DNA from 2 places in the Rhizobium sp. BK060 genome. Region 2 is predicted to be linked to the other one. Evidence: riboswitches for the same ligand, from Rfam matches in the RefSeq annotation. Region 2 holds a riboswitch; the other holds the start of a gene.
What was found. Region 2 has a riboswitch for S-adenosylmethionine ahead of metA (homoserine O-succinyltransferase). Riboswitches for the same ligand answer to the same signal wherever they lie in the genome.
Positions count from the first base shown of each region.

Region 1 (12,173 bases), on a different contig from region 2:
AGCTACACCCGCATTAAAGCGAGACTTTCTACAGATGATCGCCGCTGTCAAGCGGCCAAACACTAATGATAGCAACAAGCATGTCAGATATTTGCAGCCTCCGCGCGGTTCGCGGAATGCATCTGCAACTGCGGATCAATACTTCTTTTTCATAATAAAATGCCGTTTACCGCAAATAACCTGAATGTTATAAGCGCCAACACAGACAAAAACAAAAGTTACTCTGGAAACGCCCTTCAATTCATCTGAATCATGACGATGTCAGGACTGAAGAAAATGAAGGACGCAACTGCAGGCATTGATCAACGCGATCACAGGATACTTTTAGTATCTCGAATCCTCGGCTACTCGTTCGCGTTTATGCTGGTTTTCATCATTGCGATGGCGATGATCCCTAATCAGTTTTTCATCGTTTCGACCCGCGCAGTCGTCAACGCTCCCGTACAAATGATTGCCTCGCCAATCTATGGCAGGGTAGACAAGATTTCGCTGCAAGTCGGGCAAGTCGTCGATCTCGGCGACGTGATGGCAACGGTTTCCAATCCCAATCAGGACCAAACGTCGTTGACGGGGCTTCGGCTCGAGAAGCTCGACTTGGCGGAGAAGCTCAACAATACGACGAGCGTTGTTGCCGAGCGCAAGGAGCAATTGGAGAAGGTCAAAGCCCAGATCACCAGCGTGAAGGACGGCGTGCTCAGTGAGCTAGCCGCGGTGACCGACAATTCAAAATCCACTGTCCAGACCTATGAGGCGCGCCTCAGCGAACAGGACGCGCTGCTGCAGCGGCAGCTGGTGCTCCTGAAAAAGGGCCTCGTCTCGGAAGCGAGTATCGAGCCACAGCGCCAGAAGCGGAATGCGGCCCAATATGAACTCGACGCAGCGAGAGGCGAACTGCGCCGCAACGAGATCGTCCGATCGCTTGTCAGCCGCGATATCTATACCGGGGGCACCGTTGCCGCCAACCTTCTGACGCTTGAGATGCAGCGGTCGAAGCTTTCCGGCGATATCGCCGAAGACACCATCGAAATCAATCAGATGGCAGAGCGCAAGCTGCAGGTCGAAAACCTCATTGGACGCGAAGAGGGGCGCCTCGGCAAGACCGGCGCCGCAGACGTCGTGGCCGAGCGCCACGGCCAAATCGTCAGCGTGGACGCGTCCTTCGGTGATTTCGTCATGCAGGGACAGCCGGTCGCCAAATCGCTCGATTGCGATGACGCTTTTGCTGCCGCCGTCTATCGGAGCCGTGACGTAACTTCGCTTGAGATCGGCATGCCGGCGATGGTCAATTTCCGCAGCCTGGGGGTCAAGCGAAGCGCCCACATCTACAAGATCGTTCGATACTTCAATTCGGGTCCCGAGAATCGGTATTTTGCAAAATTCCCGGAAGCCGAAGGCCACGAAGTCTACGTACTGGTCAAGATGGATGAGCCGGCGGCGGACGAGGCGATGACGGCGCAGCGTAGCAATGACAAATTCTTCGGATGCCACGTCGGCGAAGACGTGATCGTTTCGCTCGGAGAGACGATGGTCTCGCGGGTGGCCCGGTATTCAAGGTTAGCCCTCAATACGATCTTTTCCCCCGGCAATATCCTCTCCGCCTCGACGCTATTCGACAAGACCGTCCGTCCACGCGCTGCGAGCGCCCAGACCGCAGCCCCATAACACCACGCCGATCTCAACCGTTGTATTGCGAGGCAGGAATGAAGCGTGCGAAGTGGTCAATACCAAACTTGCCGGTGCTTGCGTTCGCACTTGTTGGCATTGCGCTTTTCGTCTCTTCCGCAGAGGCTGATAATGAACAACGCAGGCAGTTGGCTTGCTCGCTTTGTGACGGCTTGGCCGCACAATTGAGCGGTGACCCGGAACAGCCTTTCATCTTTCGTAGCTTCGAGCCCGCGAACGGCGGCTCCGCCCTACACCCGGCTCTCGAAAATACGGGCTTTACCTACGACAATGCGGTCGCCTTGATGGCCCTCTACGGCTGCCAGCGAAAAAAGGAGGCGCGCCGGGTTGCCGACGCGCTTGTGGTCGCGCTGGAAACCGACCGTTACTACCACGACGGACGCCTTCGCAACGCATATCGGTCGGGACCGGTCATTCCGGGCAAGGAAGGGATGTTGCTGCCAGGTTACTGGAATGCGACCAGCAACTCCTGGATCGAGGACGGCTACCAGGTGGGCTCGGCGACGGGCAGCACCGCTTGGGGCGCGCTGGCGCTGCTGATGGCCTTTGAGGAAACAGACCAGCCGGCGTATCTCGACGCCGCCCGCAAGATCATGGACTGGATTCATCGAAGCACGGCAGATCCCCGCAACGTCGGCTACTTCGGCGGCTACTTCGGTCACGAGCCAGCGCCTGAGCGCATGACGTGGAAATCGACCGAGCATAACTTGGATGTCTATGCAGCGGACAGTTGGCTTGCCAGCCTCGACAGTGGTGGTGACTGGCAACATCGTGGCGACAGCGCCCTGCAGTTTCTGAAGGCCATGTGGAATGAAGGCGAAGGGCGCTTCTTTATTGGCAGCGCACCGGACAGCAACGCTCCGAATATCGCTATGTCGGGGCTCGACGCAGAGCTTTGGCCGCTGATTGCCGTTCCCGATTTCAAGGCCAAGGCCGGCCGTGTGATCGAGTGGACAGAAGTCCACCACGGCGTAGAAGGCGGCTTCGACTTCAATAGCGACCGCGACGGGATCTGGCTCGAAGGAACGGCACAGGCCGCACTCGTGCTTCGCCTTACCGGCCAACCGGCAAAGGCCGAGCCATTGTTCAAGACGATCGAAACTCAGCTCACGCCAGGCAACCTGATCTACGCGACGGTCAACGAACAGCTGTCGACCGGCCTTCAGGTAGGGCCGAACTCGGCGCCTGGCGACTTCAAGTATTACCGTTTGCCGCATATCGGCGCCACGGGCTGGGCCATCCTTGCCGCGCTCGATCTCAACCCCTTTGTCGGCAGCGCGGGCCAGACATCCAATGGCAAGGAGTCCCCATGTCCCCAGAAGTAGTCACGCTGTCAGATTCGATGCTGTTCGCGGCGTTGGCCATTGCGCTGATACTGGGATGCAGCTGGCTTCTCGACAGTCGCCGCGGTGTCGACCGGATTATCTTCGGTTCGATCCTCATCGTGATGTTGTCGAACTACCTATATTTTCGCCTCACGAAAACCTTGCCGGACTTCGAATGGAGCGCCTATGCCATCTGGCCAAGGATTTATCTGTCCTTCGAGCTCGTCGTCATCTTCTACACGGTCTTGTCGATCGTCTTCTTTTTCCGTCGAACCGACCATCACGGCGCGGCCGACGCCAGCGAGGCACTGCTGGCAAGACTTGCGCGACAGCCTGCCGTGGACATTTTCATCTGCACCTACAACGAAGAGCTATCGATTCTGGAGCGAACAATTCTTGCGGCAAAGGCAATCGACTACAGCAATTTCACGGTCTGGGTGCTGGACGACGGACGGCGAGATTGGCTGGAGGACTACTGCGCAGAGGTCGGTGTCCGCTATCTCAGGCGCGCGGACAATGCCGGCGCCAAGGGCGGCAATATCAACAACGCCATACGACAAACAGCGAAGGAGACCAACGCGCCCTTTATTCTGATTCTCGATGCGGATTTCGCGCCGCAGCGTGCGCTTCTGAACCGTACGGTGGGCCAGTTCATCAATACGGACATCGGCGTTATTCAGACACCGCAGTTTTATTACAACGCCGACCCTGTCCAGCATAACCTTTTGGCCTCGAAAGCTTGGGTCGATGACCAACGTATCTTCTTCGATGTCATGCAGCCGTCAAAGGATGGCTGGGGGGCCGCTTTCTGTGTCGGGACGTCGTGCGTCGTGCGTCGGGACGCCTTGGCGATGATCGGTGGCATGCCACAGGAGACGGTAACCGAGGATATCCACTTGACCTATCGCCTGCTTCAGAAGGGACTGAAGACACGCTGGCTGAACGAGCGCCTGAGCGTCGGCCTATCGGCGGAAAGCCTCTCCGGCTACATTACGCAGCGCTGCCGCTGGTGCCTTGGCACAATCCAGGTAGCGCTTCTTCGCGATGGCCCCTTCCTCGGCAAGGGCTTCACCTTCGTTCAGAGGATGCACTACTTCCACGGTCTGCTTTTCTGGTTCTGCCGCCCATTCATCCTGCTGCTGATGGCAGCACCGCTGCTCTACTACTTCCTCGGCCTGCCGGCCATCCGCATGGAGCCCGAGGCCTTCTTCCTCTACGCGCTGCCGATGGTCGCCGGCATGTGGGCATTCCACGCATGGGTCTCGGGCGGACGCAGCCTGCCGCTCTTTACCGAAGTGTCGCAAATGGTGTCAGCCGTGCCGATCACCATCGCCCTCTTCCATGCGCTTCTCCATCCATTCGGTCGCCCCTTCAAAGTGACGGCCAAGGGTGAGGACCGCGGGCGCGTCGAAATCATTTACCCGATTGCCGGGACATTCCTTTGCGTCATCGTCCTGACCTTTGTTGGGATGCTGAATGGACCGTTGCTTGGAACCTATAATGACCTCGACGGCTTCAGCGTGGCATGGGGCATGGTCGTGATGGTTTACGCTTTCGTATCACTGCTCGTCTGCATCGAACTTCCGAGAGAAGCGCTGGACGACATCCAGTTTCCCCTGGATCGCCAAGGGCATGCTGCCAGTCGCGGCAGATCCTCGGCTTGCACCCTCGATACAATATCGATCCACAAGGCAAGGATAACCATGCAGGATGAGGCCGCCTTCGCCGAAATGCGATTGGGCGATATTTTGATCTTTACGCCGTTCGCAGACTTCGATGTTGCCGGCCAGGTGGCCGCGATGGACAGGGCTCGATCAGGCGTGTCAGTGTCCATCGTCGGTATCAGGGACCGGCGGGATGCCTGGGAAATCAAGAAAACGCCGGAGGAGGTTCGCCAGAAGATGGTACAGCGGATCTTCAGTGAAATGCCGGAAGTCATGCCAAGGCGTGCGTATCCGCTCGCGGCCGGAAGAGGACTCTGGAAGCGTATGTTCGCGCGCCCATCGGTCCTTGTCGGCGATCTGGAACAGCACACGGTCACGGCCCGAACTCAGCAGGGCTCAAGACGATCCTACAGGCCGCCTCCCTTCATCACACGTCGGACACCGCTCTTGCAAATCGGCAACAGGAACGTTGCCCCACCCCTGGCCGAATAATAGCGAACGCCAGGACGCTCAGATGCGGAAGTGCTTCGAGAGCTTCAGGCCCTGGGCTTGATAATTGGAGCCGAGGCCGGAGCCGTAGAGGCTTTCTGGGTGTTCCTGCATGTGTTCGTAGACCAGGCGGCCGACGATCTGGCCGTCCTCGAGGATGAAGGGGACCTCGTGGCTGCGGACCTCGAGCACGGCACGGCTGCCGCGGCCGCCGGCAGGTGCATGGCCGAAGCCGGGGTCGAAGAAGCCCGCATAGTGCACGCGGAATTCGCCGACCAGCGGATCGAAAGGAGTCATCTCGGCCGCATAATGCGGTGGCACATGGATGGCTTCGCGGGAGACCAGGATGTAAAACTCGTCCGGATCCAGGATCAGTTCGTTGCGGCCACGGCTATAGAGCGGCTCCCAGAAGTCATAGATGTCGTGTTGTGCTTTCTTGTCGACATCGACGACGGCGGTGTGGTGCTTGCCGCGGTAGCCGATCAGGCCGTCCTTGTCGCCGGCAAGGTCGATCGACAAGGCAATCCCGCCACCCGATACATTCGGCTGCTTGCTGGCAACCAGCGTTTCAGCATCGTGCAGCGCCAACAATTCGGGCTCGCCAAGCAAGGAGTGACCGACACGGAATCGGATCTGCGACAGGCGCGAGCCGCGACGCACGACGATCGGGAAAGTGCGTGGGCTGATCTCGAGATAGAGGGGTCCAGAATAGCCGGTCGGGATCTTGTCGAACTCCTGGGCGTAGTCAGTGATGACGCGCGTGAAGATATCCAGTCGTCCCGTCGAGCTCTTCGGATTGGCCGAGGCCGACATATCGGCCGGCAGGTCGAGGCGCTCCATCAAGGGAACGATATAGACGCAGCCGGTTTCCAGCACGGCACCTTCGGAGAGGTCGACGACGTGAAGGCTCAGACGATCGAGCTTGTCGGACACGAGATGGGATGGGCCTGGCATGAAGCTCGCGCGAACGCGAAAAGCCTTGGCGCCGAGCCTGAGGTCAAGGCTTGCCGGCTGGATCTGGTCGTGATCCAAATCACGCTCGGAGCTGAGGCGCCCAGCCTCAAAAAGCGCGGCAATCGCACGATCTGCCAAAATTCCTGTTACGCGAGCCATCATGCCCCATCCATATTTGTCGCAAACAAAACCAAACTCAAGGAATTGACGCAAGCATAGAACGGCAGTATTGCAGCTTTATCCCGTGGTGATTTGGCCGGTCGGCTTGCAGCCACGTTAAACAAGTGGCTAAAAGGACCGGGTGCAAAACCGGTCTGCTTTCGCGGCCGGTTTTTTGTTGTTTGAAAGTGGTGATTCATGAGCAAGACCTGGCGCCCGGCAACCCAACTCGTCCACGACGGTTCGCTGCGCTCGCAATATGGCGAGACCTCCGAAGCAATCTACCTCACGCAGGGCTTCGTCTATGAAAGCGCGGAAGCGGCAGAAGCACGCTTCAAGGGCGAGACAGAAGGCTATATCTACGCCCGTTACGGCAGCCCGACAAACGACATGTTCGAAAAGCGCATGTGCGCACTCGAAGGCGCCGAAGAAGCCCGCGCTACGGCATCCGGCATGGCAGCCGTTACCGCCGCAATCCTCTGCCAGGTGAAGGCCGGCGACCACATCGTTGCCGCCCGCGCGCTCTTCGGCTCGTGCCGCTGGGTCGTCGAGACGCTGGCGCCGAAATACGGTGTCGAGTGTACGCTGGTCGACGGCCGCTATCTGGAGAACTGGGAAAAGGCGATCCGCCCGAACACCAAGGTGTTCTTCCTGGAGAGCCCGACCAACCCGACGCTCGAGGTGATCGATATCGCCGGCGTCGCGAAGCTCGCCAACCAGATCGGCGCCAAGGTCGTCGTCGACAACGTCTTTGCGACCCCGATTTTCCAGAAGCCGCTTGAACTCGGCGCCCATATCGTCGTCTATTCGGCCACCAAGCACATCGACGGGCAAGGCCGCAGCCTCGGCGGCGTGATCCTGTCCGACCGGGAATGGATCAACGAGAACCTACAGGACTACTACCGTCACACCGGCCCGGCGATGTCGCCGTTCACAGCCTGGACGCTGCTGAAGGGGCTGGAGACCTTGCCGCTACGCGTCAAGCAGCAGACCGAAAATGCGTCGAAGATCGCCGACTTCCTGGCCAATCAGCCCAAGGTCGCCAAGGTCATCTATCCCGGCCGTAAGGACCATCCGCAGGCCGACATAGTCGCCAAGCAGATGAAGGGCGGCTCGACGCTCGTCGCCATCGAACTGAAGGGTGGCAAGGAAGCAGCCTTCGCGCTTCAGAACGCGCTTGATATCGTCAAGATCTCCAACAATCTGGGCGACGCCAAGAGCCTGATCACGCACCCGGCGACGACGACGCACAAGAACCTGACCGACGAAGCACGCGCTGAGCTCGGCATCTCCGGCGGCACCGTTCGTCTCTCCGCCGGCATCGAGGACACGGACGATCTGATCGAGGATTTCGCCCAGGCGCTCGCCAAAGTGAAGGCCTGATCGGCCCATATCGGCCGGGTCACCCTCCGATCCGGCCGACTACCATACGCGCTTCTGCCACACGCGAAACGGGCTAAAATTGGGCTTAGCGCGCGAAACCTCTTGCTATTGCAGGCATTAGGGAGGTGATCGCCTATCGGTTTATTGACGGATCGGCCGTCGTATAAGATACCGGTAACGTATGTTGACTATGGTGTAGGCATGTACCGCGCCCTTACACGAGACATTGAAGTCGTCGTCGAACCCTTTTATCTGGAGGAGCAATCCGATCCGGAGGACGATCGTTATGTCTGGGGCTACAAGATTGTCATCAGCAACAATTCCGACACGACCGTACGGCTAGTGAACCGCTACTGGAACATCACCGACCAGAACGGAATCGTCGATGAGGTGACGGGCGCCGGCGTGGTCGGCGAACAGCCGCGGCTTGCGCCGGGCGATACCTATGAGTATTCCTCGGGCTGCCCGCTGGATACGCCATCAGGGCTGATGTTCGGCCACTACCAGATGGAAACCGACGAAGGCGAGCTTTTCGATGTCGCAATACCCGCCTTCTCGCTGGATTCGCCAGGGCTGCTCAGAGTCCTGAACTGATCACCCAGCAGTCAGGGCCACCTCTTCCACTTCGAAGCGATAGGTCGTCGAGCAGAACTCGCAGGTGACCGAAATCGCGCCGTCTTCCTGGCTGGCATCGATTTCTTCGGCAGAGAAGCCCGTCAGCACGCCCTTGATCTTCTCGCGCGAACAGCTGCAGCGATCGAAGACCTCGCGCGGTTCGTAGACGCGAACGCCGCGCTCGTGGAACAGCCGGTAGAGCAGCCTCTCGGTGCCGACCTGCGGATCCGTCAACTCGTCGGCATCGATCGTGTCGACGAGCGAGCGGGCTTCCATCCAGGCATCGTCTTCCTTGTGGGAACCGCCGGCCGTGTCGCCGTCGCCGCCGTGAAGATCCGGCTGGCGCATGCGCTCCGGCGCTTCCGGCAGGAATTGGGCGACGAGACCCCCTGCCCGCCAGCGGTGACGCGGCTTGCCCGCTTCGTCGCGGTCGAAGAGCTCGGCAGCGGCAAGACGCACCCGCGTCGGGATCTGCTCCGATTGGCGAAAATAAGTGCCGGCAATCTCCTCGAGGGTGGCCCCGTCGAGCGCAACGATGCCCTGATAGGGCTGGGTGAATTTGCCCTGGTCAATCGTAAACGCCAGCATGCCCTTGCCGAGCAGCTGTTCAGGCTCGATCTGCCCGGTGGCGATGGCCTTGTCGAGGAGGCCCTGGTCGAAGCGTGCATAAGCACGCACGTTCTCGGGCGTCGAGAAATCGCAAACGAGCAGGTCCACCGGGCCGTCGCCTTTGGTCTGCACCGTGAACTTGCCGTCAAACTTCAGCGACGTGCCGAGCAGCACCGTCAGCACGACGACTTCGGCAAGAAGCCTCGCGACAGGCGCGGGATAACGATGACGCTCAAGGATCGCGTCCAGCATCGGCCCGAGCTGGACGGCGCGACCACGCACATCCAGGCCTTCGACCTGAAACGGAACGACGTGATCATCACCGGCGAAATTGAACTCGCCGAGGGCGGCTGCAGGGTCTGCCATAGTCTTCTCCTAGTCTGAGAGCGGCAGACGAGAGTGTCCATCCGCTCGCGCGGCCAACGAGCCTTCCGGCCAAACGTGACGTCCAGTATGGTTCAGATCGCGCCCAGGCACCAAGCAAGAATCGACTTCTGCGCGTGAAGACGGTTTTCCGCTTCATCGAAGACCACGGATTGCGGGCCGTCGATCACCTCGTCCGTGACTTCCTCGCCTCGATGGGCAGGCAGGCAATGCATGAACAATGCATCCTTGCCGGCCTGCGCCATCAAAGCCGAATTGACCTGATAAGGCTGGAAGACGTTGTGACCCCGGGCCCGATGTTCCTGATTCATGGAGACCCAGGTATCGGTCACCACGCAATCGACGCCAGCGACCGCACGGTCGGCATCATGGCAGAGCATGACTTCGGCGCCCTCATTGCGGGCCCAGTTCAGATAGTGATCCTTTGGCTCGGAACCAAGGGGGACCGCCATATTCATACGATAGCCGAAACGGGCAGCCCCTTCGACCAGCGAATGCAGCACGTTGTTGCCGTCACCGGTCCAGGCAATCGTCTTGCCTTTGATGGGTCCGCGATGCTCCTCGAAGGTCATGATGTCAGCCATGATCTGGCAGGGGTGCGTGTCGTCGGTCAGCGCGTTGATGACGGGAACGGTCGCATGCTCGGCCAGCTCCAGCATGCGGGCATGATCGGTGGTGCGGATCATGATCGCATCGACGTAGCGTGAGAGTACCTTCGCCGTGTCGCCGATGGTCTCGGCACGGCCAAGCTGCATTTCGGTGCCCGACAGGAATAGCGTCTCGCCGCCCAACTGGCGCATGCCGACATCGAAAGACACGCGGGTACGGGTCGAGGGCTTCTCGAAGATCATCGCCAGCATTTTGCCGGCGAGCGGCTTGTCACCCTGCCCGGCCTTGAAGGCCTGCTTGCGGGAGATGGCGTCATTCATGATGAGCCGCAGGTCGGATGACGCGACGGCGGAGAGATCGAGGAAGTGTTTGGGGGAAGCCATTGTCTTTACCTATCACGCCCGCCGTCCGGCAGGCATTATCCATTAAGCCGTCTTCTTGACCTTCGAAGCGCGCACGCTTTCGGCAGCGCGTTCTAGGCGGGCAAGGCCCTCACGGGCTTCGTCAGCAGTGACGACCAGAGGCGGCAGAAGACGAATAACGTTGTCGCCTGCGGGAACACCGAGCAGATGGGCGTCACGGATTGCCTGCAGCAGCTCGGAAGACGGCACGGCAGCCTTGACGCCGAGCAGCAGTCCCTCGCCGCGAACGTCCTCGATGATATCAGGATAGCGATCCTTGAGCGAGGCCAAGCCCTGACGGAAAACCAGCGAGACGTCGCGCACTTGCTGCAGGAAGCCGTCTGCGAGGATCACGTCGAGCACGGCACTGCCCACAGCCATGGCAAGCGGATTGCCGCCATAGGTGGAGCCATGTGTGCCAGCCTTCATACCGGAAGCGGCCTCAGCCGTGGCAAGGCAGGCGCCGAGCGGGAAGCCGCCGCCGATGCCCTTGGCGACTGCCATGATGTCGGGGGTGGCGCCGGACCATTCATGTGCGAAGAGCCTGCCGGTGCGACCCATGCCGGTCTGCACTTCGTCGAAGATCAGCAGCAAGCCGTGCTCATCGCAGATCGCACGAAGCGCCTTAAGGAACTCGCTGGCCGCCGCACGGACGCCACCCTCGCCCTGAACAGGCTCGATGAGGATTCCGGCCGTCTCGCTGGTGACGGCGCTGCGAACGGCATCGAGATCGCCGAACGGAACCTGATCGAAGCCGGGCGCCTTCGGGCCGAAGCCTTCGAGGTACTTCTCTTGGCCACCGGCAGCAATCGTCGCCAGCGTACGACCATGGAAGGCACCTTCAAAGGTGATGATATGAAACCGCTCGCAATGGCCCTTTGAGAACTGATAGCGGCGCGCGGTCTTGATCGCGCATTCCAGGGCTTCTGCGCCGGAGTTCGTAAAGAACACCTTGTCGGCGAAGGTCGCCTCGGTCAGCCGCTTCGCGAGCGTTTCCTGACCCGGGATTTCGTAGATATTGGACAGGTGCCAGACCTTGTCGGCCTGCTCTTTCAGCGCGCCTACCACATGCGGATGGCCGTGGCCGACGGAGGTGACGGCAACGCCTGCGCCGAAATCAAGATATCGCTCGCCCGTTTCGGTGATCAGCCATACGCCCTCGCCTCGCTCGAACCGCAGCGGGGCACGAGAGTAGGTATCGTAAAGCGCGGCTTCAGCCATGGCGCGATCTCCTGTCATTGACCACAAGCGGCCGGACTCCGGCTAAGGAAAGCGGGTCCGGAAAATTAAAAATGCCGCCTTTCGGCGGCGAGCAGCACTATTTACTTTTCGCACTGCAATGTCAACAAAACTGAGGTTTTCCTGCATGCGTCAAGCCGCCATCCGGAGGCGCTGGAGCTATCAACAACTAATGTTGCAGAAATGACTCTCTCGCCCAGCAAGTTGGGGAAAACTTGAAATTCGATTCGCCGAGATTCAACCGACTCTTGTCACAGACTCAGCCTCACACTAGGTTAAAACTCAATTACTAGACTGCATGCGGCGGAACTAGTCACCAAAATCGAGCAAGCGTTTCTTGCCTCGGATACGTCCGGGGCAATGGTGAGGGATTCTGCCTGCACCAACGCTAATAAGGCGGAGACAGGGGCATGAACTGGACAGACGAGCGCGTTGAAAAACTGAAGAAGCTGTGGTCCGAGGGCCTGAGCGCCAGCCAGATCGCAGCGCAACTTGGCGGTGTAAGCCGTAACGCCGTCATTGGCAAAGTCCACCGTTTGAGTTTGCCCGGCCGCGCCAAGGCCGGAGGCTCGACGACCACTGTCAGAACGCCCAAGCGCACGACATCCGCGCCGCGCGCTCCGAACTATGCATCTCGCGTCACCACGCGCACCGTCACC
Region 1 covers NZ_JACHYW010000049.1:12,052-24,224, reverse strand. Annotated here, with positions in the region: tRNA gene FHT71_RS30650 (tRNA-Gly) at 1-12, opposite strand, end outside; gene FHT71_RS30645 (HlyD family efflux transporter periplasmic adaptor subunit) at 277-1,662, shown strand; gene FHT71_RS30640 (hypothetical protein) at 1,848-3,008, shown strand; gene FHT71_RS30635 (cellulose synthase catalytic subunit) at 2,993-5,164, shown strand; gene FHT71_RS30630 (2'-deoxycytidine 5'-triphosphate deaminase) at 5,183-6,277, opposite strand; SAM riboswitch at 6,350-6,428, shown strand; gene FHT71_RS30625 (O-succinylhomoserine sulfhydrylase) at 6,473-7,657, shown strand; gene apaG (Co2+/Mg2+ efflux protein ApaG) at 7,859-8,251, shown strand; gene FHT71_RS30615 (Hsp33 family molecular chaperone) at 8,252-9,247, opposite strand; gene argF (ornithine carbamoyltransferase) at 9,340-10,257, opposite strand; gene FHT71_RS30605 (aspartate aminotransferase family protein) at 10,300-11,496, opposite strand; gene FHT71_RS30600 (GcrA family cell cycle regulator) at 11,925-12,173, shown strand, end outside.
Region 1: it holds a riboswitch for S-adenosylmethionine, as region 2 does, so the genes downstream of both, FHT71_RS30625 (O-succinylhomoserine sulfhydrylase) here and metA (homoserine O-succinyltransferase) in region 2, are expected to answer to the same signal.

Region 2 (12,173 bases):
AACCCTATCCCGCTACAAAGGCTTCCACCGATGGCGAGATTGCGGTCTCGGAAGCGATCGCGCGTGGGGCGAAGCGTCTTGTCCTTGCAGGCGCCCTTGCGGGCGAGCGCTCCGATCATGCCATTCAGCACCTGCTCTATGCCGTCAGCCTTGCAGAACAGGGCTATGACGTACTTCTAACGTCAGGCAGCGAGGAGGCCGTGCCACTGATTGCCGGCGCAACCGAGCTGGACCTGCCGCCTGACAGCCTCTTTTCGGTTGCCGGTTTCAGCGAACTGCGCGGCCTGACGATCGAAAACGCGCGCTACCCGCTCGCCGATTTCCATTTGCCCTTCGGCTCGTCGCGTACCATTTCCAATGTCGCGAACGGCAAGGTGCGCCTTTCGCTCGAGAGCGGCCGCGCCATTGTGCTCGCCCGCCCCTATGATCTTTCCGGAGTCTGATCTTTGGCGCCTCCCATTCTGAAACTCGATGACATCTTTCTCAGCTTCGGTGGCACACCATTGCTTGCCGGCGCCGCCCTGCAAGTGGAGCCCGGAGACAAGATCTGTCTCGTCGGTCGCAACGGCTCCGGGAAGTCGACACTGCTGAAAATCTCCGCCGGCCTCGTCGAAGCGCAGTCGGGTGAGGTCTTCCGTCACCCGTCCTCGACCGTCCGCTATCTGGAACAGGCCCCTGATTTCGCGGGCTTCAGTACCGTGCAGGCCTATGCCGAGGCTGGACTTGGTCCTGGTGACGACCACTACCGCGTGACTTATCTCCTCTCGCATCTCGGGCTGACCGGCGAGGAAGACCCCAAAAACCTCTCAGGCGGCGAAGCGCGCCGCGCCGCGCTCGCGCGTGTGCTTGCACCGGAGCCCGATATCCTGCTCCTCGACGAGCCTACCAACCATCTCGATCTGCCGACCATCGAGTGGCTGGAAGGAGAACTGCAGAAGAGCCGCAGTGCGCTCGTCCTGATTTCCCACGACCGGCGCTTCCTCGAGAGGGTCTCGACCGCAACCGTCTGGCTGGACCGCGGCACCTCGCGCCGGCTCGACAGGGGCTTTGCGCATTTCGAAGCCTGGCGCGACCAGGTGCTGGAAGCGGAAGAGCTCGAACAGCATAAGCTCGGCAAGGCGATCGAGCGCGAAGAACACTGGCTGCGTTACGGCGTCACGGCACGACGCAAGCGCAACATGCGCCGCCTCGGCGAGCTGCAAACCATGCGTTCGCAATATCGCGGCCACAAAGGCCCGCAGGGCACCGTGCAGGCAACAGTTTCCGACGCGCAGGAATCCGGCAAGCTCGTCATCGAAGCCGACAAGATCACGAAGACTTTCGGCGACCGGCCGATCGTCGCTCCCTTCTCCATTCGCGTGCATCGCGGTGATTGCATCGGCCTCGTCGGCCCGAACGGTGCCGGCAAGACAACGCTCCTGAAGATGTTGACCGGACAGCTCGCGCCGGACAGCGGCACGATCAAGCTCGGAACCAATCTGGAAATCGCGACGCTGGATCAGAAGCGCGAAGACCTCAATCCGGACGAAACGCTCGCCCATTACCTGACGGATGGCCGCGGTGAGAACTTGCTCGTCAACGGTGAACAGAGGCACGTGACGGGTTACATGAAGGAGTTCCTGTTCCAGCCTGAACAGGCGCGCACGCCGATCAGGAACCTTTCTGGCGGCGAGCGCGCGCGGCTCATGCTGGCCCGCATTATGTCGCGTCCGGCAAACCTGTTGATCCTCGACGAACCGACCAACGATCTGGATATAGAGACATTGGATCTGCTGCAGGAAATCGTTGCGGGCTTCCCCGGCACCGTCATCCTCGTCAGCCACGACCGCGACTTCCTCGACCGCACTGTGAGGTCGACGATTGCGCCGGCCGTCCCGGATGCGCCTGACGGGCGCTGGATCGAATATGCGGGCGGCTATTCGGATATGCTTGCGCAGCGAAAGGGCGCCGTCGAGGAGCGGAGGAAGGCCGAAAAGGCGGCGGAACGATCGAAGCAGCAGGAAGCAGCAGATTCCGCCGAGACGGCGAAAGGAAAGGGCAAGCTTTCCTACAAGCAGAAGTTCGCGCTCGAACATCTCCCGAAGGAAATGGCCAAGGCCGAAACCGAGATCGCCAAACGCGAGGAGCGGATGGCGGACCCCGGCTTGTTCACCAAGGACCCCACCACATTCAACCGTCTGGCGGCCGAGATGGAGAAGCTCCGGGACAGTCTGACGAAAATGGAAGAGGAATGGCTGGAGCTTGAGATGCTGCGGGAGGAATTGGAGGGCTGAGGCACCCCTCGCGCCCGCTCAATCCGACCTGTCTCTGCCGCGCGAACTGGCTTTCACGTTTCATTGATTCGTCAGCGTTCGACCGGCAGGACTAAGCTGCGCCCCGTATCCGCAGCTTGCACGACGGCAAGGAAAGCAGACTATGCCACACAATCTTAAAGCATCTACCGCGCTCGTCTGGGCCGCGGGTTTCCTCGTTATTGCGTCGCACGGCGCGCTTGCCCAGGAAGCGCAGCGCGTGCGTGGCGCGATTGAAAGCCTGAGTGGCAACACGTTGGTGGTCAAAACACGCGAAGGCGCCGAGCAAACGGTGACACTGAAGCCAGACTGGAAGGTTCGCGGCATCAAGAAAGCCTCCGTCGAAGACATCAAGCCGGGCGATTTCGTTGGCGTTGCATCGCTGCCGAAAGCTGATGGCGGCGACGGCGCTCTTGAAGTGCTGATCTTTCCGGCCGCCATGAAGGGAACCGGAGAAGGCAGTCGCCCTTGGGACCTGAAGCCAAACAGCACGATGACCAACGCGACCGTCGCCAAGGCCGTGAAGGCGGTCGATGGCCACACGATCACGCTCACCTATCAGGGCAAGGAAAAGACGATATCCATCGCCGACGATACACCGATCGTCACCTTCGCCCCTGCCGGAAAGTCAGACCTTGTTGCAGGAGCGCACGTGATCGTGATGGGTGAAAGAGCACCTGATGGCACAGTGTCCGCCACAAACGTCACGGTCGGCACGAACGGGGTCGTCCCGCCGATGTAGGCGATCAGAGTGCTGGTGCGGGCGCGTTCGGCGCTTTTGCCACTACCTTCACTTCAGGCTTCGCATGCAGGGCTTCGAGATGCAGTATGCGCGGCTTGAAGGTCTCAACATAAACGTCTGACCGACCGATGTAGATCATCGCCGCGTCCGGCATGGAGGTAAGTACCTCCATCATCGTGGACTGCCATTCCGGCTCCATGCCTTCCAATACTTCGTCAAACACGATCCACTTCGGTCGTACAAGAAGCAGGCGAGCAAAACCGATCGCGCGCTGCTCGTCGGAATCAAGCAGCTTGTCCCACCGCGCCCGGGTATCAAGGCGGGAAACCAGATTGTGGAGTCCTGCCTTTTCCAGTGCCGCCACGACATCGCGGTTCTGATAGGTGTCCGCAGGCTCGGGAAACGCCAGCGCTTCACGAAGTGAACCACCCGGGATGTAAGCCGATTGCGGGACGAAAAGCATGTCGTCCGTGGGCGGCAAGCCGATCTTGCCGCCACCACACGGCCAAAGTTCGGAGAGTGCAAGGAAAAGCAGCTTACGGTTCACGTTGTGATCGCCGTTGATCATGACCTTTTCACCGGCCTTAATCGTCACCGCACTCTCGTGCACGCGGAAGCCGCCGCACTGGTCGATCTCTTCGCCAATCTTGGAAGCGATCCGCACGTGCTCCAGCGTTAGTGTTCCGGGCGGGCTGCGCTCGTAGCTGATCGTGCCCCTGAGATTGATCTCGTCGCTCATAGTGGTGAGCGCCTGCCGAAAATCGGTGACACGCATCAGCGTGGCGCGCCATTCGGCGATGGGACCGAAGTTCGCGACATACCAGCGAAGGGCCGTGTTGACCTGGTTGAAAGCACCGACCGATACCATCAGTTCGCCAAACGTCAGGCCGCCGGAGAAGTATGCCGGTGCAGCGACGATGATCGGGATGACCACAACGAGCCAGCCATAGCCGGCTGACACCCAGGTGAGGTTGACGTTGGCCATCGCCACCCGCTTGATGACGGCGAGCACCGCACTGATGTCGGTATTGATACGCTGCTGCTCATTCTCCTCGCCGCGTGCCACCGTGATCGCCGGCATGTTCTCGTTGGCATGCATCAGCGCAAAGCGAAGCTCCGCCTCCTTCGAGAAGCGATCCGCGTTGAGCTTCACAAGCTTGCGGCCCACCAGCTGGCTGAGAATGGATGCGGATGCCGCATAGAAGATTGCGGCCCAGACCATATAGCCTGGAATGGAAAAAGCGTGGGTGCCGAAGCGGAAGACAAAACCGCTGGACAAATCCCATAGCACGCCGATGAAACTGATGAGCAGGATCGTCGCCTGCACCAACCCGATCATCAGGCTCGTCGTGCTTTCCGCTAGGTTGCGGGCATCTTCGTGCAAGCGCTGGTCGGGATTAACGCCGATGAGGCCGCTAGCCGAAAGCCGAAGCGCACGCTTGCGCTGGAGCCACTGGTTGACGAGATCGCGTGTCAGACCTTCACGCATGTAGAGCGCGGTCATCTGGTTTAGCCACGCCTGCACGACGTTGAGCAGCAGCAGCATGCCTGCGATCAGCGCAAAGATCTTCAGCTGATGGAAGAAACCAGGCAGATCGCGCCGCGCGATGCTGTCATAAAAGGGCGCGTTCCACTGGTTGAGGATGACGGTCGCATAAGCAGTTGCGAGAATGATGGCAATCAGCGCAGTCGCGATCACCAGGACCCTTCCGCGCACGGAGGAATGCCAGAAGGCCGAGAACATGACCCTCAAGCGATAGCCCAGGCTCAGGTCGTATCCTACTCTGTCCCGCCCTTGAATGCTTGGCCTGCCTTCGAGGTCATCTGCCATTACGCGTCCCTAGCCATCATTCTACTTCAATAAACATGGTGATTCGCTGTGTCTACCAACAGATTCTAGCAGTCATTAACGCGGCAGTGACTTCATATCGATCCCACCCCTTCGTTTGAGCAATTGATTCGCGGCGCGAGTGACGCTATTTAAGACGCTCCGTGGTGATTTGGCCGGCCGGCTTGCAGCCACGTTAAAGAAGTTGCTAAAGGGCCGCGTGCGGACCGATAGCGATATATTCGTTGTTTTGATCGAGTGACCGCAATGCCCATCAAGATCCCCGATACCTTGCCTGCGTTTGAAACCCTGGTTCAGGAAGGCGTGCGCGTGATGACCGAGACGGTGGCTATCCGTCAGGACATCCGGCCGCTGCAGATAGGGCTTCTCAACCTCATGCCGAACAAGATCAAGACGGAATTGCAGATGGCCCGCTTGGTCGGCGCCTCTCCGTTGCAGGTCGAGCTTTCGCTCATCCGCGTGGGCAACCACAAAGCAAAGAACACCTCGGAAGACCATCTTCTCGCCTTCTACCAGACGTGGGAGGAAGTGAAGCACCGCAAATTCGATGGCTTCATCACTACCGGCGCGCCGATCGAGACGCTACCCTACGAGGACGTGAACTATTGGGGCGAAATGCAGCAGATTTTCGACTGGACGGAAACCAACGTCCATTCGTCGATGAACGTCTGCTGGGGCGCGATGGCCGCGATCTACCATTTCCACGGCGTTCCCAAGTATGAACTCAAGGAGAAGGCCTTCGGCGTCTACCGACACCGGAACCTGAAACCGTCGTCTGTCTACCTGAACGGTTTCTCGGACAACTTCGAGGTTCCTGTTTCGCGCTGGACAGAGGTCCGCCGCGACGACATCGAGAAGTCGGAAAGCCTGGAGATTCTGATGGAGTCCAGCGAAATGGGTGTCTGCCTCGTGCATGAACGGAAGGGCAAGCGGCTCTATATGTTCAATCACGTGGAATATGATTCAACGTCGCTTTCCGACGAATATTTCCGCGACGTGAATGCCGGCGTGCCGATCAAGATGCCGCACAACTACTTCCCGCACAACGATCCGTCGCTGACGCCGCAAAACCGCTGGCGCAGCCACGCGCACCTGTTGTTCGGCAACTGGATCAACGAGATCTACCAGACCACACCCTACGATCTCAACGATATCGGCAAGTGTGGCTGACAGCGTTTCTTTTTTTCGGCACACCCGTTGCGGTTTGCGGCAAATGGGGGCAGGTTCGCCGCCTCAATCGAAGATATATCAGGACGGTCAGTCATGACGGAAATGTTGAAGCGAGAAGTTTTCGGGCAGACCAAGTCGGGCGAAACTGTCTATCGCGTCGAGATCAAGGGCGGCGGGCTGACGGCCAAGATCATCAGCTGGGGTGCGGTCATACAGGATCTCCGTCTCGACGGCCATGATGCACCGCTCCTGCTTGGCTTTGACGATTTCGACAGCTATCCGGCGCATTCCTCCTACTTTGGCGCAACTCCCGGGCGCTGCGCCAACCGCATCGGCGATGGCAAATTCACGCTGGATGGCAAGAGCTATCAGCTTGATCTCAATGAGAACGGCGTGACTCACCTTCATGGAGGAAGCGACAACATCGCCAAGCAGAACTGGACGATCGTCGAGCACGATGTCGACCGTGTCGTGCTGAAGATCGTCGATCCGGATGGCCGCGCCGGTTATCCCGGCAACTGCACCATCCAGGCAACCTACTGGGTGCATGGAGACGGCGAACTCTCCGTGACCTACGAGTCGACCAGTGATCAACCGACGATCGCCAACGTTTGCCAGCACGCCTATTTCAACCTCGATGGCCGCGATGACGCGCTTGGCCACGACATCATGATCGCAGCCGACAGCTACCTCGTCACGAATGAACGGCAGATCCCGACCGGCGAGGCTCGACCCGTTGCCGGAACGGCCTTCGACTTCCGTCAGATGTCACCGATGAAGCGGTTCGAGGGTAGCGAACAGGCCCTCTACGATCACAATTTCTGCCTTTCCAACGAACGCACAGCAAAGCGCTCCGTCGCGCTTGCCCGAAGCCTGAATTCGGGCGTTTCGCTGGAAGTGCGCACGACCGAGCCTGGCGTGCAGTTCTATGCGGGCTTCAAGCTCAATGTGCCTGTCCCTGGCCTCGACGGGCGCAAGTACGGCCCGTTCGCCGGCTTCTGCCTGGAAACGCAAATCTGGCCGGATGCAATCAACCACGAGGGCTTTCCCGACGCGATCCTCCGCCCGGGCGAGGTACTGCGTCAGGAAACGGACTACATCTTCTCGAAGAGCTGACGCAAACAGATCGCCCCAACCGACAAACCCTCGCAGGCTACCTGCGAGGGTTTTTTTGTTCCGAAGTCATTTTCGACTTGCGATTGGTTCTAGATAGGTTCTATCTTCAGGGCATGGATAGAACCAGTCTGATCGCCGAACTGAACAGTCGAGGCCTGCGCGACGAGGCGCTCACAGGGCCGCTTTACAAGCGGTTGGCGCAGGCTCTGACGGGCCTGATCCAGGAGGGACTGCTGAGACCTGGAACCGCGCTTCCCGGCGAGCGGGATCTTGCCGAGGCATTGAAGGTCGGACGCGTGACGGTCCGCACAGCTTATCGCGACCTGATGAACGCAGGCACACTTGAATCCCGGCATGGAAGCGGCACCTTCGTTTCCAGCAAGGTCGAACGCATGGAACAGTCGCTATGGCGGCTTTCTTCCTTCTCCGCCGACATGCGCTCACGCGGTCGCGCGCCTGCGGCTCGGATCTTGTCTCGAACCGTCAATACGCCATCTCCTGATGAAGCCTTTTTGCTTGGCCTCGGGCTTGATGAACCTGTGCTGCGCCTGGATCGTCTGCGTCTTGCCGACGGTCTGCCGCTTGCGATCGAACGTGCTGTCGTGCCGATTAAGTTCCTTGGAGAAAATGCCGGCGGAGAAGGATCTCTGTACGAGGCGCTCGCGGCGCGCGGCCACCGTCCCGTTCGAGCCCTCCAAAGGCTCACGGCTGTGACGCTCGATCCGTCGTCAGCGGCGGCGCTAGACGTGAAGGCGGGTGCGCCCGCCCTGCTGATCGAACGCGTCTCGCGCCTGGAGGACCAACGCGTCGTCGAATACACCCGTTCCCACTATCGTGGCGATGCATATGATTTTGTTGCAGAATTAAGAATCGGAGAAGACCTATGAGTGAAAGCCATTCGCTGATGTTGCAGGAAGCCGGCCAGTCGCCGGAGGTCGTCGCAACACTGCTTCAGAAAGAAAAGCCGGCCTTCGACGAAATTGCGAAGCTGTTTGCATCAGGCGCACCGACCATGGTGACGACGGCAGCGCGCGGGTCTTCCGACCATGCCGCGACCTTCTTCAAATACCTCTTCGAGATCACCTGTGGCGTGCCGGTTGCGTCGGTTGGCCCATCGATCGCGTCGGTCTATGGCGCGTCTCTACATCTGAAGGGCGGCATCCACTTCACGGTGTCGCAATCCGGCGCAAGCCCCGACATCATTGCCTTGCAGGATGCCGCAAAGCACGGTGGTGCGACGACGATTGCGGTCGTCAACGTCACCGATAGCCCGCTCGCCAAGCAGGCTGACATCGTTCTCGGCCTCAATGCAGGCCCGGAGAAGAGCGTAGCGGCGACCAAGTCCTTCATCGCCTCAGTCGCCGCGCTTTGCGGTGTCACGGCTGCCATCAGCGGCAAGCGCGATCTCCATACATCCTTGGAAAAGCTACCGGAAGCCCTCCAGGCGACCAGTGGGATTGATACGAAGGCAGCGGAGGATGTACTTTTCGAGGCCAGCTCGCTCTATACGGCCGGTCGCGGCCCCGCTTTCGCCATTGCGCTCGAGGCAGCTTTGAAAGCCAAGGAGACGGCCGGACTGCATGCAGAAGCCTTTTCGCTTGCCGAGCTGATGCATGGCCCGATGCGTCTTGTTCAGCCAGGCTTCCCGATCGTCGCCTTTACGCCTGATGATCCAGCATTCAGCAACAACGTCCAGGCGCTTGAGCGGCTGCGGAAGCTCGGCGCGACCACCGTGCCGTTCTCGGCCCAGCCGGTCTCTGGCATCAATCTGCAGGTGCCGACGACGGGCAGCGGCCTGCTCGACCCGCTCGTTTCCCTGCTCGTCTACTACCGCCTGATAGAGTCCGTTACGCGCCGCAAGGGCTTCGACCCTGACAAGCCAGCCAACCTGCTCAAGGTCACGGAGACGATGTGATGGTTCGCAAAATCTTCTCCGGCGCGCGGATCTTCGACGGTCAGCGCTTCCACGACGACAAGGCGCTCATAGTCTCGGACGGGCGTGTCGAGAGCATTGCGTCGACAAGCGAACTGCCAGAGGGCGAGCATACGCGCTTGGAAGGTGGCGTGCTTTCGGCAGGCTTCATCGATGCGCAGGTGAATGGCGGTGGCGGCCGAATGCTCAACGACGAGCCATCGGCAGCCTCCATGTACATGATTGCCGATGGTCATCGACCCTATGGCACGACTGCATTGCTGCCGACGCTGATCACCGATACGGCGGACGCGACCGCCGCGGCGATCGAGGCGGCCAAGGAGACCGTCAAGACGAACCGCGGCGTAGCTGGCCTCCATCTCGAAGGTCCGCATCTGGCGCCGGCCCGCAAGGGAGCCCACCTTGCTGAACTCATGCGGCCAGTCGAGGATAAGGACGTTAAAGCGTTCATTGCGGCCAAGGAAGCGATCGGCACACTGCTGGTAACGATGGCGGCCGAACAGGTCACCGCAAAACAGGTACGCGAACTCAGTGAAGCCGGTGTCACCGTTAGCATAGGCCATTCCGATTGCACCAGCGAGGCCGCGGAGGCACGCTTCGACGCTGGCGCGCGTGGCGTCACCCACCTTTTCAACGCCATGAGCCAGCTCGGCCATCGTTCACCTGGCCTCGTCGGCGCGGCCATCGATCATCCTTCGGTCTGGTGCGGCATCATCGCCGACGGCCATCATGTTGACCAGAAGGCGCTTCGGACCGCTCTTCGTGCAAAGCGGGGCGAGGGCAAGCTCTTTTTCGTCACCGACGCGATGTCGCTGGTTGGATCGGAGCAAGATTCCTTCACGCTGAATGGCCGGACCGTCCGACGCGAGAGAGGTGGCTTCTGTTCGAAGCTGGTCCTATCCGACGGCACGCTTGCCGGTTCCGACGTCGATATGGCGTCGACCATCCGCTATGGCGTTACCTATCTGGAACTGCCGCTCGCAGAGGCCCTTCGCATGGCGACGCTCTACCCGGCGCGCTTCCTGCGCCTTGAAGACCACGGCCACCTTTCGCCGGGTGCCCGAGCCGATCTGGTGCATCTGACCGATGCTCTCAAGGTCACTCGGACCTTCATCAGCGGCGAAGCGGCCTAGAAATCGAGGACGTGATGACAGCGATCACCGATGCTTACTTCTCCAATCTGATTGGCCGACTCGAGACTTTGAAGACGGAGCTTGCCGAACCCATGGCTTTGGCGGCCAATGCGATCCTAGAAGCCGCACGCAATGACAAGCGGGTCTATGTGTTCGGCACCGGACACTCGCACATGCTGGCCGAAGAGGTGCACTATCGGGCAGGTGGCCTCGCTTTCACCGTTCCGGTTCTCGTTGGCTCCGCGATGCTGCACGAGGGCGCGGTGATCAGCTCCGTCTATGAGCGGACAGAAGGATTGGTGCGGCCGGTGCTGGAGCGCTATGGCATGCAGCCGGGCGATGTCATCATCATCGCGTCGAACTCCGGCGTGAATGCAGCGCCGATCGAAGCCGCCGATTATGGCCGCGAGATCGGTGCCAAAGTGATCGCGATCACATCGGTCTCCTATTCGAGTGCGGTTGCCAACGGCCGACGTCGCCTTGCGGACATCGCCGACATCGTGTTGGACAACGGTCTTCCTCCCGGCGATGCGGTGATCGGGCTCCCAGGTACGGAGCTGAAAGTCGGTCCGGTTTCGACCGCTATCGGTGCAACCGTCCTCAACGCCATCTTCGCTGACGTCGCTTTGGAGCTGTCGAAAGGCGGCGACGCGCCGATTTATCTCAGTGCCAACATGCCTGGCGCTGCCGCGGTGAACCAGCGGCTGGTGACGAAATATCGGCCGCGTAATCCCCATCTTTGAGCGCGCGCGATGCCCGATTGTCAACGCCACGCTGACAGTCGGTCGCCAAAGTCCAATCTACCGGACCGTGAAGGTGAGGCGCATATTTCTTTCAAGAACAGCGGCGAGGCGATGTCCCGCCGGCTCGGAAAGGAACGGTCCCATGACCCAGATCATCTTGAATTCAGCGGTCGCCATCCTGATTGCGGCGGCCTTCGTAACGACGGCCACCGCCGCTCTTCGCGGCGAAGACCGCGCAATGCAGAAAGTGCCGGTCAGCGCTAAAGCAAAGCGCCACCCAAAGGGCTGAAAGACAGCCAAATAATTCCTCAAATCGGCCCCAATATCGACACCGGGTTGAACGACCAATGCGTCATGGGGAATCCGGAGTGCAGGGCAATGACGAGAATTATTGGTGCAGCCGCAATACTGACCATCGCCATGGCGGCCTATGCGGCATACTTGAATCCATACGATACGCGCAGCCAGCAAGGCCGCTATTCGCAGCAGATCGAGAGCCACGATAACGGCCTTACGGCGTCCATCCGCTAAACGAACAACTGACCGCCATTGGCGCTTAGCGTCGATCCGGTGATGAAACCTGCGTCGTCGGAAACCAGGAAGACGACGCAGCGCGCAACCTCCTCCGGCTCACCGAGACGGCCAACCGGAATCTGCGGAATGATCCGCTCGTTCAGCACTTTCTCCGGCACGGCAAGGACCATTTCCGTACCGATATAGCCTGGGCATATCGCGTTCACGGTGATGTTCTTGGCAGCACCTTCTTGCGCAAGTGCCTTGGTGAAGCCGAGGTCTCCGGCCTTGGCAGCCGAATAGTTCGCCTGCCCCATCTGGCCCTTTTGGCCGTTGATCGAAGAGATGTTGACGATCCGCCCGTAGCTTCTATCGCGCATGCCCCCCCAGACCTGGTGCGTCATGTTGAAGAGGCCGGTGAGGTTGGTATTGACGACCTCGTGCCACTGCTGCTGCGTCATCTTGTGGAACATCGCGTCTCGCGTGATGCCAGCATTGTTGACAAGGACATCGATCGGACCCAGTTCGGCCTCGACCTTCGCGATGCCCTCGCCGCATGATGCGTAGTCGGAAACATCCCATTTGAAGACGGGAATGCCTGTAGCGCCATGAAAGGCATTCGCCTTTTCGTCGTTGCCCGCGTAGTTGGCGGCAACCGTATAGCCCGCATTCTTCAGCGCGAC
Region 2 covers NZ_JACHYW010000009.1:197,781-209,953, reverse strand. Annotated here, with positions in the region: gene FHT71_RS12665 (thiamine diphosphokinase) at 1-443, shown strand, start outside; gene FHT71_RS12660 (ABC-F family ATP-binding cassette domain-containing protein) at 447-2,273, shown strand; gene FHT71_RS12655 (DUF5666 domain-containing protein) at 2,416-3,033, shown strand; gene FHT71_RS12650 (ABC transporter ATP-binding protein/permease) at 3,038-4,864, opposite strand; SAM riboswitch at 5,016-5,093, shown strand; gene metA (homoserine O-succinyltransferase) at 5,129-6,052, shown strand; gene FHT71_RS12640 (aldose epimerase family protein) at 6,146-7,168, shown strand; gene FHT71_RS12635 (GntR family transcriptional regulator) at 7,282-8,055, shown strand; gene FHT71_RS12630 (SIS domain-containing protein) at 8,052-9,083, shown strand; gene nagA (N-acetylglucosamine-6-phosphate deacetylase) at 9,083-10,234, shown strand; gene FHT71_RS12620 (SIS domain-containing protein) at 10,249-10,977, shown strand; gene FHT71_RS12615 (hypothetical protein) at 11,120-11,266, shown strand; gene FHT71_RS12610 (hypothetical protein) at 11,356-11,508, shown strand; gene FHT71_RS12605 (beta-ketoacyl-ACP reductase) at 11,505-12,173, opposite strand, start outside.